DNA from 2 places in the Paenibacillus sp. tmac-D7 genome. Region 1 is predicted to be linked to the other one. Evidence: predicted binding sites of a transcription regulator. Region 1 holds the regulator's gene; the other holds the start of a gene.
What was found. The regulator NrdR, encoded in region 1, represses ribonucleotide reductase genes. The targets are predictions, from matches to a motif close to AACACNATATATNGTGTT.

Region 1 (9,935 bases):
CAGGCAGACGATCGCGGCTACGGGCAGGCTGAGCAGCCAATACCCGAACCTGCAGAACATCCCGATCCGTCTCGAAGAAGGACGCAAAATCCGCAAGGTGTTCGTACCATCCGAACCGGGGTGGCGTATCTTGACGGCCGACTACTCGCAGATCGAGCTGCGCGTGCTCGCGCACATTTCACAGGATGCGCGGCTCATTGAAGCGTTCCGCAACAATATGGACATTCATACGAAGACGGCGATGGACGTGTTCGGCGTGGCGGAGGAGCAAGTCGACTCGAATATGCGCCGTCAAGCGAAAGCCGTTAACTTCGGCATCGTGTACGGCATCAGTGATTACGGCTTGTCGCAGAACCTGAACATTACCCGTAAAGACGCGGCTCAGTTTATCGAGCAATATTTTGCCGTGTTCCAGGGGGTTCGCCAATATATGGAAGATATTGTGAAGAAGGCGCGGACCGACGGCTACGTCACGACGCTGCTCCACCGCCGCCGCTATTTGCCGGAGATTACGGCGTCCAACTATAACATCCGTTCGTTCGCGGAACGAACCGCGATGAATTCGCCGATCCAGGGATCTGCCGCGGACATCATCAAGCTGGCTATGGTGCAGCTGGATCGGCGCATGCTGGAAGAAGGCGTGCGAAGCCGCTTGCTGCTGCAGGTACACGATGAATTGGTGCTTGAAGTGCCGGAAGAGGAACTGGAGTCGATGAAGCGCATGGTGGCGGAAGTCATGGAATCGGCGCTCCAGCTGGACGTGCCGCTTAAGGTCGACGTCGACAGCGGCACGAATTGGTACGAAGCGAAATAATCGGGAGGGACACAACATCATGCCGGAATTGCCTGAGGTCGAGACGGTCCGCCGCACGCTGCAGCAGCTTGTTGTAGGCAAAACCGTCGAACGGGTGACCGTCCGCTTGCCGCGGATCGTTCAGCATCCGGACGACATCGAAATTTTCGCCGCGCTGCTTGTTGGTGAAACGATCCGTTCGGTGGAGCGGCGCGGGAAATTTTTACGCTTCATCTTCGATCATTATACGCTCGTCTCCCATCTGCGGATGGAAGGCCGATACGGGGTTTACCGTTCAGACGAACCCCTTGAGCCGCATACGCATGTCGTGTTTCATTTCACGGATGGGAGCGAGCTGCGGTATAAAGATGTGCGACAGTTCGGCACGATGCATATTTTTGCCAAAGATCAGGATTTGCAGGAGGCGCCGCTGCGCAAGCTCGGTCTTGAGCCGCTCGACGAGGCGTTCACGCTGAAGGCGATGACCGACCGGCTCGCGAAGCGGACGACCAAAATTAAGCCGCTCCTGCTCAATCAGGAATACATTGTCGGCATTGGGAATATTTATGTGGATGAATCGTTGTTTAGGGCCGGCATCCATCCGGAGCGGGAAGCGAACTCGTTGTCCGCGTCCGAATGGGCCAAGCTGCATGAGGCGATTGTGTCGACGCTGCGCGATGCGGTAGCGGCCGGCGGCTCCTCGATCAAATCGTTCGTGAACGGACAAGGCGAGATTGGGATGTTTCAGCACCAGTTCAACATGTACGGCCGTCAAGGAGAGCCTTGCCCTACTTGCGGGCAGCACATCGAGAAGAAGGTCGTGGCCGGACGCGGCACGCACTACTGCCCGAAGTGCCAGCCGTTGAAACGCAAACGCAGCTCGGGCGGCAAGACCAAAGCGTAACGGCGGCCGCTTATGAACGAATGATGCACCACCCGCCCAGAACTCCCATATAGTAACCAGTGAGACGTTCGCGAGGTATAAGCTTTAGGGCTGACTGCGTCGTTGCACAACGATTGAACCGCCGCTAACTTCGACGGTTTCTAGCTGGGAGGAAAGAGCATGCTGCCGGTCTTTTCATTAATGCTGCTGGCGCTTGCCGTCAGTTTGGACGGTTTCGGCGTCGGCGTCACGTACGGGCTGCGCAAAATTCGGATACCGTTCTTGTCGGTGGCGATCATTTGCTGCGTCTCGGGCTTGATTATTTTGCTCTCGATGCAAATCGGCGTATGGATGAGCGGTTACGTTCATCCGAATGTCGCCAAGGATATCGGCGCTTTCATCTTGATGGGCATCGGTGTGTGGGCGCTGTATCAGCTGTTTATGCAAAAAAAGGATGAGGATCCAGGTCTGGATTCTAACGATGGAGAGGAATCCGTATCGGCAGCCGGGAGGTCTGAAGCAAGCGAGGCGCCGCCAGTTGCGGTCACGGCGAAAGAGATTGTGTACATCGAGCTGAAGCGATTCGGCCTGGTTATCCAAATCTTGCGGAAGCCGTCGATCGCCGATATGGACCGTTCCGGCAATATCTCGGCGTACGAGGCGACGCTGCTTGGTCTGGCACTGTCTCTGGATGCGTTTGGCGCAGGGATCGGGGCCGCGTTGATCGGCTTTACGCCCTGGCTCACAGCGGCAGTCATTACGCTGTCGAGCGGCATTTTTCTCGGATTCGGCTTGAGAATCGGGTTTCGGTACGCAGAGATGAAATGGGTTCGCCGGTTGTCGGTGCTGCCCGGATTTGTTTTGATCGTGATGGGCATCATGAAATTGTTATAACTACGTTCTTGATATGGTGGAATAGGCAGGGATCTTACGATGAATATCGGATTAACCGGCGGCATCGCGTGCGGGAAAAGCACGGTGGCCGCCATGCTCGTCCGCCGCGGCGCACTGCTTGTCGATGCGGACCGCATCGCCCGTGAAGTGGTTGAGCCGGGCACGCCCGTGCTGGCGAAGGTCATTGAACGTTTCGGGGCTGATTTGCTGCAGGAGGACGGCTCGCTCAACCGCAAGAAGCTTGGCGAGCGTATCTTCGGCGACCCCGAGGCGCGCCGTGACTTGGAGGGTCTGCTGCATCCGTCCATTCGCGCAACGATGCGCGAGCGGATGCGGGCTTATGAGAATGAATTTCCGGACAGGCTGGTAGTCGTGGATATTCCGCTGCTGTACGAATCCGGCTTACAGTCGATGGTGGAGCGGGTCATGGTCGTGTACGTTCCGCGCGAAGTACAATTGATGCGGCTGATGGCCCGCGACGGGTTATCGCCGGAGCAAGCGGAGCAGCGGCTTCAATCGCAAATGCCGATTGAAGAGAAACGGCGACTGGCGGACATTGTCATCGATAATACAGGCTCGCTGGAAGAAACGGAAAAGCAAATCGAGGCGTTCTGGAAGGAAAGGGGGCTTACATGAAGTTTTGGCGCAAGAAGCGGGTATTCGCCATATTGCTGCTGACCTTTCTCATTTTTTTATTTTTGAGCAGCTCGTTCATCGGACGTCTATTGTACCCTATTCATTATGAAGACGACATTCGCCGGAACGCGTTTCAGTATGAGCTTGATCCGTTCTTGATTGCGGCAATCATTCGTGTTGAATCCAATTATAAGCCGGATACCGAATCGAATAAGGGAGCCTACGGCTTGATGCAGCTGATGCCCGACACTTCGAATTGGATTATCGAGAAAGCGCCGTTTGACACCGAGTATAAGAAAAAATTAGGCACCCCGGCGGTCAGCATCGAGCTCGGCTCGTGGTATTTGCACTGGATGGACAAACAATTCGGCGGAAATATGCATGCGATGATCGCGGGTTACAATGCGGGGCATGGCAAAGTCAGCCGATGGCTGCAGGAGAAGGCGTGGGACGGTACGTTACAGAACGCCAATCAAATTCCTTACGGTGAAACGAGACATTACATTCAACGCGTGATGTACTACTATAACAAATATCATAAACTGTACGGGGACGAATGGAGCCGGGGTTAGTCCCGACCTTTCAATGCAAAGAAGCATCGGACAGGCAGCCCTTGCGGGAGCCTTGTCCGACACTTCTTGCGTATTCCTCAAAACGTGTTATTATTTGAATTGACCGGCTAGTTGCTGCTCAGCGATTTGTACCAGGCGTCGTGTGATGTGACCACCGATTGCACCAGTATCACGAGTAGCCATGTTACCGTAGTAACCATCCTGAGGAATGGCGATACCCAGTTCCTGTGCTACTTCGTATTTCAGTTGATCCAACGCTGCATTTGCTTGAGGGACTACCAAAACGTTGCTGCTGCGGGATTGACCTGCACCCATGTCTGTTCACCTCCTTGTCGTTGGTAATCCTATTATGTGCGTAATGGCGATCTTCATGTGAGGAAGTCGCTGGAAACTTGAAAGGATGAAATTCGATGAAATGCCCTTATTGCGACTATCCCGGGACGAAAGTGCTTGACTCCCGCCCCGCTAATGAAAATAAATCGATACGCCGCCGCCGCGAATGCGAGAAATGTACGAAGCGCTTCACGACGTTCGAGATGGTGGAAGAGACTCCGTTGATCGTCATTAAGAAGGACGGCAGCCGGGAAGAATTCAGCCGGGAGAAAATGCTCCGCGGCCTTATCCGCGCTTGCGAGAAGCGTCCGGTTTCGGTCGAGCGTCTCGAGATGATCGTCTCCGAAGTCGAGAAGCAGGTGCGCAACACCGCCCACGCCGAAGTAGACAGCCGCGATATCGGCGAAATCGTCATGAGCGAGCTGTACCCCGTGGACGAAGTGGCCTACATTCGCTTTGCTTCCGTGTACCGACAATTCAAGGACATCAACATGTTCATGAAGGAGCTTAACGAGCTGCTCGGCAAGCATCATGTCGGCGGCGAAGGCGGGAAAAATTAATTAACGCAAAAGCGTTGACAAGCTTAGCTCCTCTGTGTTATTATCTTTTTTGTCGCCACACGGATCATTAGCTCAGCTGAGATTCCAAACTTGGCAAATGCACTACCTTAAAGTAAGTGATTGAATTAATTGGAAAATTTGGGGCCATAGCTCAGCTGGGAGAGCGCATCGCTGGCAGCGATGAGGTCAGGGGTTCGATCCCCCTTGGCTCCACCAATATCTATTAAATTAACGCAGCCAGAGCGGCTGCGTTTTTTGGTATGGCGGTAACTCCTGAAGAGTCGGTCTTCTTTTTCTACAGCGGAATAACCATCACACTGTGTTTATTTTCAAATTCTTGTAGGTAAGCCAGTGGATTTTTTCTGAACCTTCGGCGAAGGACGCTTTCTTTTAGTCGGTTATTCCAATGCTGTTTTTGTTGTTTGTAATTCTCATAAGAAACAAGACTTAGTCTGTCAGACAAGTCTTTCTGTCGCAGTGCATCGTCGACAAGCACAATATATTCGCCATTTCGAAGTATGTATTCATTCCAGCTACGACGACCTGTCATCCGACGATGACGCGTCTTCGTCTGTCGGAAAAAACGTTCATGGTCATTGTTTGTTCGTGAACAGAGGTCGAAAACCTCTGTTGTATGGTTATTCCGCTGTAGTTTTTTTTACTTATTTCCAACCTACATACCCTGATTTTTAAAGACTCATCAGTTTCTTTATCAGTTCAGTTTTTCCTTTTACTCCAGCTTTCTCATAAATCCTGCCCAAATGCTTTTTGACGGTGATTTCCGTCACATGAAGTTGTTCGGCCATCTCAGCGATCGAGGAACTGGTCATAGACGATAAGGCAATTTCACGTTCACGGGGAGTCAGGTTGAAAGTTCCCTTAGGTAGGGTTGGATTCAATGAGACCCCAGCTTTTTCAATGAGGCCCTTCACATAATTTTTTAGATTCATCCCGCGTAAATCGATTTTGTTCGATTTGCTCTGTTGCCAACACAAAGGAAACGACTTGTCCGTATTAGCGGCAACGTGCGGTAAAGAAGAGTCAGGCAGGTAGATTGCCTGGCATGACTTTTTTCTCGCCGACACGAGGGCACGTGCGCGGCGACAAAGGCAACCGTTATTATCTATCCTCATCGAAGCTTTAGAAGATGCCATGGTCTGGCGACCTGATGGCATCTTTCTGTCTAAGTTCCGCTCCATTTGCGGTATAATGGGAATAATCTGTTGTTGGTGTATGGAAAGGCGGTGAACGGGTTGAGTGTAGACCGGGAAGAACTGAAAAGAATGATCGATCAAATCCCCGAACAAGACGCAATCGAAGTTTATGATTTTATCGGGTATTTGAATATGAAACGGGAAAGAGCCGTTCTGGAACAATTGGATGTCGCATCGCTCGCGGAGGATGCTGATCTCATTCGATAAGTCGAGCAGAGCCGCGAAGATCGTGAACATGGGCGCATATACAGTAAAGAAGCGGGACTTGACTATTTGCGCAGCAAGGTCAAGGAATTTGAGCATGAACAAAACGTATAGCGTTTATTGGACGCAAACGGCTTTGGATGAACTCAGCAGAATTCTCGCCTATCCGCCGGACGTGAAGGAAAGAATTTATCTGGAATCGTTTAACGACTGCTATTTACACCAACTCTTACCGCCAAACCAATCCTGACAGGCAAATTGAAAGGACAATGGGCAAGGCTGGGGCTGTATCAAGTCATTCTCGTGTTTGAGGTTAACGAAGACGAAGCAGTCGTTTGGATAAATGGCATTAAACATAAAAGAGAGAATGTGTATCATGTCCCGTATGTCAATTCCTACAAGCTGCTTGTTAATCAGCATATTCCGTTCTTTACTTCAGTTACAAGTTATACCGCATTTGTTGAATACTGGAACTCAAAAGTTCATGATATGAGGTAACTGTCAATGATCACAGTACAATGTACAAAAAAGCTGGCAAGCGAACTGGGTGTTCCCTTGTTAATTGAGAAGCCGAAACATTCTAATCCACTGTATTGCTGGCATGCTCATTTATTTTCATTTAGTCGCCGAAAGTGTGTATTGGTTATGAATAACGAAACAAGATACAATTTTGTGATGTTTGGTTTGGTGAAGGTTGATTTTAAACGATTCGATGACTTGATCGTAAAGCAAATCTCCGACAATTTGCTTGCAGATGGAATGGAACAAGTATTGGTTGATAAATATTTACTAAATTGTGGAGATGTTAGTTATACCCCGACAAGCGACAGAAGCATAATTGGTCAAATCAACGAAATGATAATGGTCGCACAATACGAGATGGAAGGCAACATCGATGAGTATGGTGATCCGAAAATTGATCAAGTGAATCGCTTCTTGAACAGATTTGTTATCCTGAAATTACCGAAGCTATATTCGGGTGAAACCATGTATGATGCGTTGCAATATATAGATGTTGAATGATTAAATCTATCGTGTTTAAGCCAAACCTCCCTCAATCTTGCGATCCGGGGAACTTATAGCAATCGAGCAGTTCCAATACCGGATGGACGAACAGAATAAGGCGGGATTATGGGATTGGGAGGAAAAGCATAATTTCATTGTGAATCTGGAAAAAGGAAAGAATGTACCTACATAGGTTAAAGGTCGGTGCACAACTGGTATGTTCCTTGCTGGAATGCCAGTCACACCATTCCTGAGGGCGACTCCAAGGACAAATAAATCCGCTGCGGAAACAAGACGGCTCCAACGAGGCGGGCATCTTGCATAATATAGCTTTAGCGAATTTTCCACGATTTTGTTATTATGAAATGGAGGCCCCTGTGTTTGTGCAACACTTAAGTCGCCATCAAGGCCAAAGAATGGCGTTAATGACGACTGTGGGGAGAATCGAAGGTATAAATGCAGGTGTGGCGGTGGATCACTTCCAAATAAACTTAGAAGACCGCTCTCTTCATATTCGAATTTCACAAATCGTATATTTTGAAGGACCTTTAGCTTCTTATCGGTAAGAAATCGAGTGAGGCGCTTTGGCTTAAATCAGGCGTCTTTCTCAAAGTGAAGTCAGGTTATTATGGTCGTGGAGCTGATGGTACGAAACTTGGCAGAAGCGATCTGGCAGCGTTTATGTACAAACAGTTTCGCGATTCGATGTTCATTGGCAAAGCTCCCGTAATAAGCAGTTGATAGAGATGGATAAATCAAACCACTTCATCCGAAGTGGTTTTTGTTGTGCGTCGTGTCCAGAAACTGCAAACTCAATTTCGCCCGTCATATTTCCAGCCATTACCGATGACGGGCTGTTGCTGCCGGTCATCCAAGTTTGGACGATGAGGGTGACCCTGTGCCTGGTTGTAGTCCCGGTTCGAATAGGCTGGATGAGCCGCTTTTCCTTGGACCTGATTTGGCTTGCAATCGCTAGGCGGTCCGATGACAACTGTTTTTGTAATGGGTGCCAGCGTATCCTTCACTTTTGCTTCATTGAGGCAATACGTATGGGCAAACACACTCGCTGGCGTTAATCGCAACAGGTCGGATCCGCCAATGAATTCCGGAACTGGCGCATCGAATATGGCCAATAAATGCGTGTTGTCGACCGAAGCAATTTCATAATGCCACCATCCCTGAGGCACATTAGCCACTTGGCCCGGCTGGATTGGAAAATTAAGAAGCTCTTTCGTAAACGGATTAATCAAGGAGACAACAGCCGCGCCTGAAATACAGTATACCAATTCTGAAGCATTTTGATGGATGTGGGGCTCGATTACGTTATCCTTGCTAAGATAAATGTCCAGCAGGGACACATTTCCTAATGTGTTTAGCTGGTTGATGGAAAGAAAATTAATAAAATTCCGGCTATCCTTTTTGAAAAATGGGTTGTTGTTTAAATCATACGAAAACTGTACGGATGGTGAAGAAAAGTCCATATAAGAAACCGCCACTTTATTCCCCGCCCTTCATTTAATCATTAGGCTTTTGACTTATGGGTTATCTTATGTATCTTCCCGGATGAAAGTGCACCGTTTATTATATTTGAAGGTATTCGCCATGTTTAGGCCGTGCAGCTAAATGACGCCAGCTGTCCTTTGAATTTAGTATATAATGAGGAAAATACATATCATTCACGCTTCACATTGAATTGACCGAAGCCAAGAGAGGATTAAGTCCATTGACGCTACAACAGTTGAAATATGTGATTGAGGTTGCCAATCGCGGATCAATGAATGAGGCAGCAAAGCGGTTGTTTATATCCCAGCCGAGTCTTTCCAACGCCATAAAGGATCTGGAGGAAGAAATTCATATTACGATTTTCGAACGCACCAATAAAGGCATCTCCCTTTCCAAGGAGGGGGCCGAATTTCTCGGCTACGCCCGACAGGTGATTGAGCAGGCGGAGCTGCTGGAAAGCCGGTATTTGAACGCCAAGCCTTCGCCTCAGCATTTTTCGGTATCTACGCAGCATTATGCTTTTGCGGTGAATGCTTTTGTACATTTGGTTCGTGAATATGGTCAGGATGAATATGAACTAGCATTGCGGGAGACCAAAACGCATGAAATTATCCAGGATGTCAAAACCCAGCGCAGTGAAATGGGGATACTGTATCTCAATGAGTTCAATGGCAAGGTCATTAACAGATTGCTGAAAGACGCTAACCTGAAATTTACCAGCTTGTTTACGGCAAAGCCGCATATATTTATCAGCGTTCATAATCCCCTGGCTAAGCAGTCTATCGTAACCGTCGATCAGCTTCAGGACTATCCTTACCTGTCCTTCGAACAGGGGGAGTATAATTCGTTTCATTTTTCCGAGGAAATTCTAAGCACGCTATCGCATAGTAAGAGCATTCGCGTCAATGACAGGGCAACGCTCTTCAATTTGTTGATTGGTTTGAACGGATATACGATTTCTACAGGAGTGCTCAGTGCCGACTTGAACGGCAATGAGATTATTCCTGTCCCCCTGGCGTGTGAGGAAACGATCAATGTCGGATGGATCAGCCATAAAGATGCTGCGCTCTCCAAGCTCGCCTTGGCTTATATTGAAGCGCTACATCAGGCCATTATCGAGTAATGGGTTGGCTATAGCTTTAAGCTATAACCAGTTATAGTTAATTGGACTTACGGTATAACTAACCATATGTGCTATCTTTCTTATAGCAAATAGAATTATACAGCTAAAGGAGATAGACCGAATGAGCATAGTGATTGAAAGTGCCAAACAAAGAACCGCAACCCCTTTTAGACATGATATGGTCGGCAGCTTCCTGCGTCCGCATGCGCTCAAGG
Region 2 (9,935 bases), on a different contig from region 1:
AAATGCACCTCCGCCAAGACTTCTGTCAGATTTCCTTCAATAGGCACACGTGGCGTCCCCAATAGAATCACTTGACCGTGATTAGCGGTAGACTTCAGCGCCTGCTTGATCACCAGACTGTGTCCAACGGCATCAATAGAGATGTGACACATTTGGCCATTTGTAAACTTCTTGATCCGCTCCAACACTTCATTCTCATTGCCACTTACGGTATAACGAATTCCGCATTTTTCAGCCAATTCTCTTCTGAATCCATTGGGATCGATTCCGATTACTTTACAGCCCATCAGTTGAAAAATTTGGGAAGCCATGTTGCCGATCATTCCGAGTCCATAGACGGCAACCCAAGCGTTAGTCGGAATGTCTGTAACATAAAGGGAAGTTGCTGAGATACTCGCCAGCCTGGTCGCCGCAGCGGTACCTGAATCCAAATTGTCGGGAACTTCAACAATCATCTTATCTTGCTTAACAACGATCATGGAAGCGTGTTGGCCATGAGTAAAAACCCGTTGGCCCGGTTTAAATTTTGTAACTCCGCTGCCTACTCTGACAATCGTTCCCACATTAGCGTATCCGGCTCTCCATGGATATTCGCACCATGCTCCCTTTTGATAAACACGTTCCGTCTTGGCTTGAAAGATGGCCAGTTCCGTACCCGGACTAATAAATGACGCTTCGGTTTCAATTAGAATTTCATCCGCTTCCAAATTAAATTCCTGTTCTGCCTCGCGAAGCTCTACTTGATTGGCAGCAGGGACAATAATTTGCTTGAACTTCATAATCATCTCAACTTCCTTTTCTTAAAAATTAGTAACATTACGTTCTCTCAACACTCCCTTAACTATAAGCTAGCTTATAAATATTTTCGTTGCACAATCCGATGATTTCTTATCCTTCACTCTCGCCGCAAATTAAAAAAAGTGAAATTCCTTTGTTATGCAAGGATTCTCACTTTATGAGTAAATCACAGATTAAATTGGGATTGCTTATCGAGCAAGGCCGGTCTTTTCCTCTTGCAGAAACGCGCCGCAGCATTTTTTGAATTTCAAACCGCTTCCACAGAAGCAAACATCGTTGCGTCCAGGCAGTTTTAGGCCGCTTTTTAAATACTGCTCCAACCAACGCATCCTGATATTGGCCGCTACAATCTTCATGCGCTCATCCGCGTAGGCATAAATCTGCATATAGCTTTTGCAAAAATAGTCCACATCCACTTGATCATCGAACCTGCTCCAGGTGCGATTTCTTGGACAGCCCCCATGGCATAAATTCAAATAGCGACAGCTCGTGCATTTTTCAGGAAGCCTTGGCTTCATCGACAGAAACTTCTGGTACACGGGACTGGCCAATATGTCATCCAGGGAATCTTCTCCGACATTCCCTATCTTGTAATCGTCACTAATGAAAAAATCACAGGGATAAGCATCGCCATTTTGTTCAAGAATCAACGTTTTCGGGCATTCTTTGCGATGAATGCAGAGCTCTGCCCCTTGCTGCAAATAAACGCTTAACATGTTATCGAAAAAGCGGATCGATCTATTCGGGTTACCGTCTTTATACCAAATGTCAAAGGCGTCGCACAAAAATTTTCCGTATTGCTCGGGGGTAATCAAATATTGGCCCTGTTTATCCGTTTGTTGGGCACGAAAATCCATACAGGGGATAAACTGAATATATTCAAAGCCTTCGCGATCATAAAACTCCATTAATTCCTGGACCTTGTCCACATTTTGATCATGAACGACGGTTAAAATATTGAAATCGACCTTATACTTGCGCAAATGCTCAATTCCGTTCATGATCATGTGAAAGCTGTCCTTGCCTGAGCCCGTAACGCGTCTTGCGTCATGGATTTCCTGCGGTCCGTCAATGCTAACACCAATCAGAAAGTTATATGTTTTAAAAAAACACGCCCATTCCTCATTAATAAGAGTACCGTTTGTTTGCAGTCCATTGCTGATCTGCGTGTGCGGAGGCGCATACTTGGCCTGTAAACGGACCACTTCTTCAAAAAAATCCAATCCGGCAAGCAGCGGCTCGCCTCCCTGCCAGGCAAACGAAGCGCCCCCCTTAGATTTCGCCATATATTCTTTGATAAATTTCTCAAGAATTCGTGTTTCGATCCGGTTGATTTTCGGCCCCGGCTTCCCCCCGCAAGTGCTGTAATAACAATAATCGCAAGCAAGATTACAATCCTCCGAAACCGTTTTCCACATGACGCCAAGAGAACCGGAATCGACTGTAGTTGAACAAGACTGCGCCATTAGTAAAACCTCCATCTAAGATGAGCAAATGTATCCGCACTGTCTTTTTACTAAGAAAGTTAATTTCAGTGTACCAAGGCAAAACTTTAAATACTAGGCTAAATTCGTAAACTTGGTGGTATATGTTAAGGAATCAGAGGATTGTTTAACTTTTCCTTTCAAAAAATTAAGTAGGAGGGGGCGGTTAGCCCCCGACCTCTTACACCACCGTATGTACCGTTCAGTATACGGCCATGAAATATTCCGCAGGATTTTATATCTGTCCATTAAGCTCTTTAAACCGTTAGCAGACCAATAGGTATTGTTAAATTGATTGCTTAGGAAAGGCAAGTTGCTGAATTTATTTTTCATTTGCTTTTTAAAATAAATTGCCCATCTAAATTTGGGATGGGCAAATATCGTTATAAACCTTATTGTCTTACGTAATCAGGAAGTTTTAATCGTTACCCATACTTTTTGAAACACTTTTCGGCTCAAATATGTATTCGTTGTCGTCAAATGCATATTCTGTAGGAGAATCCTGACCAATCCAGTAGAGGCAGTTTTTTAGTGCCGGAAAGGATCAAATCATCAATCATTGTTAAAATTCTTTTAATCGGCACTTTCTAACGACAAGTTTTCAGTCCGCGTCTATCTTATCACATTTTTCGTCACGACCTATGTACCTAATTAAGAAGATCACAAACAAATTATCTCATTTATAATCTAATAAAAAAATCAATATCCTAGCCTTATTAGTTCCATCGACCAAATTCGCTTCAACATGCTGTTATAAGTTAAAACCCTTGATACATCAAGATTTTTGACATACCAAGGGTCCAATAATTTCTCAAACATATACCCTAAAATGTCTCAGTTATCGATCAAATCTGTCTCAATTATAACCGTTACTCATAATAAAGAAAGCTGTCGAGACTTTCTCGACAGCCTGAAGAGGCCGCTCGGCCTCTTTCCTTACGAACATCTGCTGTATCCGCAGTTGGAGCAGTTTTTGCAGCCTTCGCTGTTGATCAGCGAGGCGGAGCCGCAGGACGGGCACAGGTCAAGGGATGTGGCCGCGTTGCGGGTAACCGCGTATTGGGCGGTAGTTTCCATCACGACTTCTTGCGTGGCCGTGATGTAGTCTTCGGCGGTATCGGTGAAATCGCCATGCATTTCAAGCGCTTTGGCCACTGCGTCAGCGATCGATTCAACGCGGTTGGCGCCGAATCCGATGGCGCCGGAACCGCCGATGCCCTTCAGGTGCTTCACGAGCAGCTGTACTTTGTTGCCGTGATCGCCGTAGCGGAGGAACAAGGAGCAGACGCGGCCGAGTGCTTCGGACATCGCGAACACGTCGGAGCCGGCCTTGCCTACGTTCAAGAAAATTTCGCTCGGCGTGCCGTTCATATCATTGATCGTAATGTACGCCATGCCGAAAGGCGTATTGAATTTATAAGTCGCACCGCGCAGCGCTTGCGGACGGCGCTTATACTGCTTGTCGAACACTTCCTCCGTCTTCGCGTCGATGTTCACGGACAGCGATTGCGACAAGCTGGACAACGAGGAATGGTCGTTGGCATTCTCTGCAGACGCGGCCGGAGCCTGCTCGACCTTCTTCTCTTCCTTCTTCTCCGTGCTGAGCACCTGCACATCGCGGCTGCCGTCACGGTAAATCGTTACGCCTTTGCAGCCGAGATCGAAAGCAAGCTCGTACAAGCGTTTCGTTTCTTCGACCGTGAAATCGGACGGGCAGTTCGCTGTTTTCGAAATGGAACTGTCCACCCACTTCTGGATGGCCGCCTGCACACGTATATGATCCTCCGCAGACAAATCCATCGATGTAACGAAATAATCCGGGAGCTCTTCGTTCGGATGCTGATCCTTCCACTGCTGAGCGATCGGAACGTACTGCTTGTCGAATCCGAGTCGGCTTTGGCGGTAATATTCGAAGGCAAAGTACGGTTCGATTCCCGTCGATGTGCCGACCATCGTCCCCGTGCTGCCCGTAGGCGCTTGAGTAATGACCGTCACATTGCGCATGCCCTTCTTCTTCACGGCGGCGCCGACTTCCGGATATACGGAGGTCATCGATTTCATAAAGCCGCTTTGCAGGAATTTATCGGCCTCGAATTGGGTAAACGAGCCCTTCTCCTCGGCGATATCCGCAGAAGCGAGGTAAGCCTCCCGCGCCATAAAGCCATAGATTTTATCCAAAAACTGCAGCGATTCCGGACTGCCGTAACGAATGCCGAGCTTTATCATCAATTCCGCCAGCCCCATCGATCCTAGGCCGATACGGCGTTCATTCTGCTGGTTCAGACGGTTTTCTTCGAAATGGTAAGGCGTCTTGTCGATGACGTTGTCCAAGAACCGTGTCGAGTAACGAACGACTTTGGCCAGTTCATCCCAGTCGACGTCGTGATTCGCCTCATCGTAAAACTTCGACAGATTCACGGCCGACAAGTTGCAGACGCCCCAAGCGGGAAGCCCTTGTTCGCCGCACGGATTCGTGCAAATGATCGGGTTGAAGTACCAGCTGTTGGACATCTGGTTGTAATATTCCATAAAAACGACGCCGGGCTCCGCCGATCTCCAAGCCGACTCGATGATCGTATGCCAAACGTCGCGCGCTTTGACCGTACGGTAGGTAATAACGGCTTTGCCGGTCTTCCGCCACTTCTCCAGATCGCCGTCCCAAATGTCGTTGTACTCGGGGTCGGTCGTATCCGGGTATACGAGCTCCCAGTCCAAATCTTCCTTAACGGCTTTCATGAAGCTGTTGCTCACGCAAACCGACAGGTTGGCGTTCGTAATTTGCCCCATCGTCTGTTTGACGGTGATGAAATCGACCACGTCCGGATGCCAGTCGTTGATCATCAGCATCAGCGCGCCGCGGCGGCTTCCGCCCTGTTCGATCAAGCCGGTCGTATAGCTGAACAGCCCTCCCCATGAAACGGCGCCGCTGGAGGAACCGTTCACGCCTCTGACAACGGAACGCCGCGGACGGAGCGAGGACAGATTGATCCCTACACCTCCGCCGCGCGCCATAATTTCCGTCATCTCCGACAGCGTCGCCATAATGCCGCCGCGGCTGTCATGCGGAGACGGAATGACGTAACAGTTAAACAGCGTAAGCTCGTCGCTGGCGTCCGCTCCTGCGGCGATGCGCCCGCCGGGAACCAGCTTCCAGTCGTCCAATATATAACGGAACTTGTCCGTCCATTCTTCGCGCTTCTCCGGTGTTGCCTCTACTGATGCCATGGCAGCGGCCAAGCGATCCCACATTTGCTGCGGTGTTTTCTCAAGCGCTAATGTCAGCTTCTCGACCGACGACTCTACGACGTCGCCGCTGCGCAGCTTCACCTTGACTTGTCTGCCCTGACGTTCGATCACTTCACCGACTTCCTTCGCGGGAAATTTCGGATCATCTTTAGTCAATACCAGAACCGTATCGCCCACCTTCGTATGACTCGTATCGGCGTCCTTCATAGCGTAACGGTCCAGAAATATTTTCTCGCTTAAACCTTCCAATTTGGTCTGCTGCGTAGTTTTCAAAACAACAACCTCCCGGAATAAATGATCACCCAAGTCGTCAAATCACAATATCTGGTATGCGAAATTCATTATACAATACAATATATAGTGTATCGAATGAGATATCCTTGAAATTGCCGAGTTAGTCCGAGCCTCTCCCGAATTCTCTTCGATTTTCTTCGTTTTGCTCTCTTTTTCGTTCACCATAACTATAGTTTATTCGACAAAATCCGTTTCTTCTAACGCGTGGGAAGAGGACTTTCGACACGTTGACGAGCCATTCACTTCGTCTCGAACCGTCCCTCACTGCGATCTGGACGGGCCTTTTGTACCTGAGCCGATAATCGGCCTTTCAAACTTTTGACAACTCCGTACAACGTTGTTAGTCTAAAATTATCATAGCACAAACATCCGCAGAAACGCAAACACACGTTCCTGTTTCCGCGCAACCTGTATAACTTAAGGAGGATCATGCGATGCCGCAGCAAATATGGTTTCAGCAAGGGCTGCTTTCCAAAGAAGAGGTTCGAATTTCACCCGATGACCGCGGGTATTATTTTGGGGACGGCATTTATGAAGTGTTTCGCGTGTATCACGGCCGTCTCTTCGAAGCAGACGCCCATTTCGACCGGTTGGAGCGGACGGCTGCCGCCCTGCGGATCCCGCTTCCGCTCCCCCGCGAAGCGATGACTGCGAAGCTCCGGGAACTGATTGCGGCGAACGAGCTGCAAACGGGCACCGTTTACATGCAAATCACACGCGGAGAAGCCCCGCGCTCCCACCCGTTCCCGGCCGACGCCGCACCGGTGCTGTTCGCTTCCGCGTCGGAATACGGACGGCCCCTTGCCTCCATGCAGCAAGGGATTAGCGCCGTAACGGCGGAAGATATCCGCTGGCTGCGCTGCGACTTGAAGACGCTCAACTTATTGCCGAACGTGCTTGCGAAGCAGGAGGCGCTTGATCGCGGCGCGGACGAGGTGATCCTGCACCGCAGCGGCACGGTAACCGAGTGCAGCGCGTCCAACGTCATGATCGTCCGGGACGGGGCCGTCTGCACGCACCCGGCCAACCATCTCATTTTGCACGGGATCACAAGGCTGGTGGTACTCCGGCTCGCCCGGGAGCTCGGCATTCCCGTCATCGAAGAGCCGTTCACGATCGACATGCTCCGGGAAGCCGACGAAGCGTTCATTACCGGTACAACGGTGGAGGTGACGCCGATCGTCCGCATCGATGACGCCCCTGTGGCTCAAGGCATCCCCGGTCCGGTCACACGAAGGCTGCAGGCAGCCTTTGAGCTATTAACCGGCCTTTAAATCCGCTTTGTGCTCTGCGCGGTCCCCACAAAAAAACTGTACCGCCGTCCAACGTATCGCGCATGCGCCGTCAGGGGCGGTACAGAGTTTTCCCATTCAAGATCCGTTATCTCCGCAAATTCCATTCACGGTTATCGTACTTCTCCTTCACCAGCTGCTGCGCCAGCTCGCGCTCGTACAAGGTCAGCTCGCCTTCCACGAGCCGGATGCCAAGCCCTTCGGCGATGCCGGCGGCGAACGCCTCGTCCACAGCCTCAAGCCCGACGGCGTCTCGTCCGGCATCCCGCATCAAATCGTTGATGGCCACCGCTTTGCGGAGGAATTGCTGTTTCATCCGATCCTTCACCTTATCGCTGGAGAACAGCAGCAAATCGAACAGCGCATCCGCGTCCAGATCGAGCAGGATCGAGCCGTGCTGCAGCACGACGCCTTTCGCCCGCGTTTGCGCGCTGCCCGCCACTTTCCGGCCCTCCACGACCAGCTCGTACCACGAAGGAGAATCGAAACAAGCCGCCGAGCCCATGGACGCGTACTTCTGCTGGTCGTCCTCGCTTGCCAGCTGCACCATATCGGCTTCCAGCCCCAAACGGCGGAACCCGAGCAGCAGCCCGTGGCTGAGCACCCGGTACGCCTCCGTCACGCTGCCCGGAATGCCCGGATAGTCCTCGGAGACGATGATACTGTAGGTCAGCTCCTGATCATGAAGCACCGCCCGTCCCCCGGTCGCCCGCCGGACGAAGCCGAGCCCCGCACGTTCCACCGCTGCGAAATCGACTTCATCCTTCGCCTTCTGAAAGTATCCGATCGACAGCGTCGCCGGCGACCAGCCGTAGAACCGCACCGTCGGCGGCACCTTCCCTTCGCTGTGCGCCGTCAAAATCGCCTCGTCGACCGCCATATTGTAGGCCGGAGCCCCATGCCCCGACCGAATGAACCGCCACTCTTCAACCATTCCCCATCACCAGCTTATATATAGGATCTGCGCCCCGAAAGTGCGCTTCCCTTCATCATAATGCATTCGAACGCCGTTTGAAAGCCCGCCCTTTCGTGCATACTAAAAATTAACTCTGGCTTGCCTGGTTAAAAAGCTCGGCTACCAGAACCGATGCAGCTTTTTAACCGATCTCTAGCATCGTGCCGATGAAAAAGGAGCGAAAAACCCTCATGCAACCTACCGAACGAAAAGAACACGTGCGGCCGTTGAACGAGCATGTCGAGCTGCATTTTGAACGGGATTGGTTCGAGGAGCTGCATGCCCGGGCGCAGCGTAACGGCCCATGGGACGATTGGACGATGTTCCGGCTGGCAATCGAAGCCGAGCGCTCCGGCTTAATCCGGTCGTTCGACGAGCTTCTGTGCCTGACGCATCTGCCCAATCTCGTGCCGATGGAGCATCAGATCGATACGGCCAGGAAGGTGCTCACCGAAATGCGCGGTCGCGCCATTCTCGCCGACGAGGTCGGTCTCGGGAAGACGATCGAGGCCGGTCTTATTTTGAAGGAATACTTGATTCGGGGTTTGATCAAAAAGGTGCTCATTCTCGTCCCCGCTTCCCTCGTGCTGCAGTGGGTCCGCGAGCTGAATCAGAAGTTCGGCATCCCCGCCGTCGCGCAGAAGAAGGAATATATGTGGGCGCAGAACGACATTATCGTCGCCTCGATGGATACCGCGAAACGCGACCCGCACCGCAGTATCGTGATGGAGCAAGAATACGACATGCTGATCATCGACGAGGCGCATAAGCTGAAAAACAAAAAAACGACCAATTACCAGTTCGTCATCGAGCTGCGCAAAAAATATTGCCTGCTGCTGACCGCCACCCCGGTGCAGAACGATCTCAAGGAGCTGTACAACCTGATCACGCTGCTGAAGCCGGGGCAGCTCGGCGGACAATCGAGCTTTCAAGCGAACTTTGTCGTCGACAAGCGGGTGCCGAAGAACGAAGGTCAGCTGCAGCAGGAGCTTAGTAAAGTGATGATCCGCAACCGGCGCAGCGACGGCAACGTCTCGTTCACGAAGCGCGTGGTGCGCAACATCCCGCTTCAGCTCTCCGCGGAGGAGCAGGCGCTGTACGACGGCGTCACCGACTTCGTCAAAGGACGTTATGAGGAGTCCGGCGGCGATCTCAGCAGCATCCTCTCGCTCGTTACACTGCAGCGCGAAGTGTGTTCAAGCCGCGACGCCGTGTTTATTACACTGGTCAATATGTTTAAGAAGACGGAAGAAGACTCGCCGATCCGCCCACGTATCTGGGCGCTGGTCGAGCTCATTCGCAGCATCAAAGCAAACACGAAGGCGGAGAAAGTGCTCGAGCTGATCGAGTCGATTCAGGACAAGGTCATTATTTTCACCGAATACCGCGCTTCGCAGGAGTATCTGCTGCAATATTTGAAGGACCGCAAAATTACCGCCGTCCCGTATCGCGGAGGAATGAACCGGGGCAAGAAGGATTGGATGATGGATCTGTTCCGCAACCGCGCGCAAGTGCTGATTGCGACCGAAGCCGGGGGCGAAGGCATCAACCTGCAGTTTTGCCACCATATGATCAACTTCGATTTGCCGTGGAACCCGATGCGCGTCGAGCAGCGGATCGGCCGGGTACACCGGTTAGGACAGCAGCAGGACGTGAAAATATATAACCTGTCGACAACAGGTACGATCGAGGAGCACATCCTTTCGCTGCTGCACGAGAAGATCAACATGTTCGAGCTCGTCATCGGCGGGCTGGATACGATTCTGGAGCGACTGGAGAAGACCACTTCCCTGGAATCGCATCTGGCGAAAATGATCCTGTCTTCACGCAGCCAAGACGACATCCGCCGGCAAATCGACGACCTCG

Region 2: the regulator NrdR is predicted to act here: its motif matches at 5,876-5,893, upstream of FKP33_RS21045 (adenosylcobalamin-dependent ribonucleoside-diphosphate reductase).

Annotation. Positions count from the first base shown of each region.
Region 1 covers NZ_VIDW01000002.1:202,521-212,455, reverse strand. Annotated here, with positions in the region: gene polA (DNA polymerase I) at 1-814, shown strand, start outside; gene mutM (DNA-formamidopyrimidine glycosylase) at 834-1,697, shown strand; gene ytaF (sporulation membrane protein YtaF) at 1,857-2,570, shown strand; gene coaE (dephospho-CoA kinase) at 2,610-3,206, shown strand; gene FKP33_RS02545 (lytic transglycosylase domain-containing protein) at 3,203-3,778, shown strand; gene FKP33_RS02540 (alpha/beta-type small acid-soluble spore protein) at 3,869-4,093, opposite strand; gene nrdR (transcriptional regulator NrdR) at 4,189-4,671, shown strand; tRNA gene FKP33_RS02530 (tRNA-Ala) at 4,812-4,887, shown strand; gene FKP33_RS02520 (helix-turn-helix transcriptional regulator) at 5,361-5,825, opposite strand; gene FKP33_RS27570 (DUF2281 domain-containing protein) at 5,925-6,092, shown strand; gene FKP33_RS02505 (DUF6933 domain-containing protein) at 6,594-7,112, shown strand; gene FKP33_RS02500 (DUF2642 domain-containing protein) at 7,460-7,660, shown strand; gene FKP33_RS02495 (cupin domain-containing protein) at 7,907-8,590, opposite strand; gene FKP33_RS02490 (LysR family transcriptional regulator) at 8,818-9,720, shown strand; gene FKP33_RS02485 (5-methyltetrahydropteroyltriglutamate--homocysteine S-methyltransferase) at 9,842-9,935, shown strand, end outside.
Region 2 covers NZ_VIDW01000039.1:18,178-28,112, reverse strand. Annotated here, with positions in the region: gene FKP33_RS21055 (zinc-binding dehydrogenase) at 1-779, opposite strand, end outside; gene FKP33_RS21050 (anaerobic sulfatase maturase) at 987-2,216, opposite strand; gene FKP33_RS21045 (adenosylcobalamin-dependent ribonucleoside-diphosphate reductase) at 3,219-5,801, opposite strand; gene dat (D-amino-acid transaminase) at 6,257-7,096, shown strand; gene FKP33_RS21035 (lipoate--protein ligase family protein) at 7,203-8,048, opposite strand; gene FKP33_RS21030 (DEAD/DEAH box helicase) at 8,261-9,935, shown strand, end outside.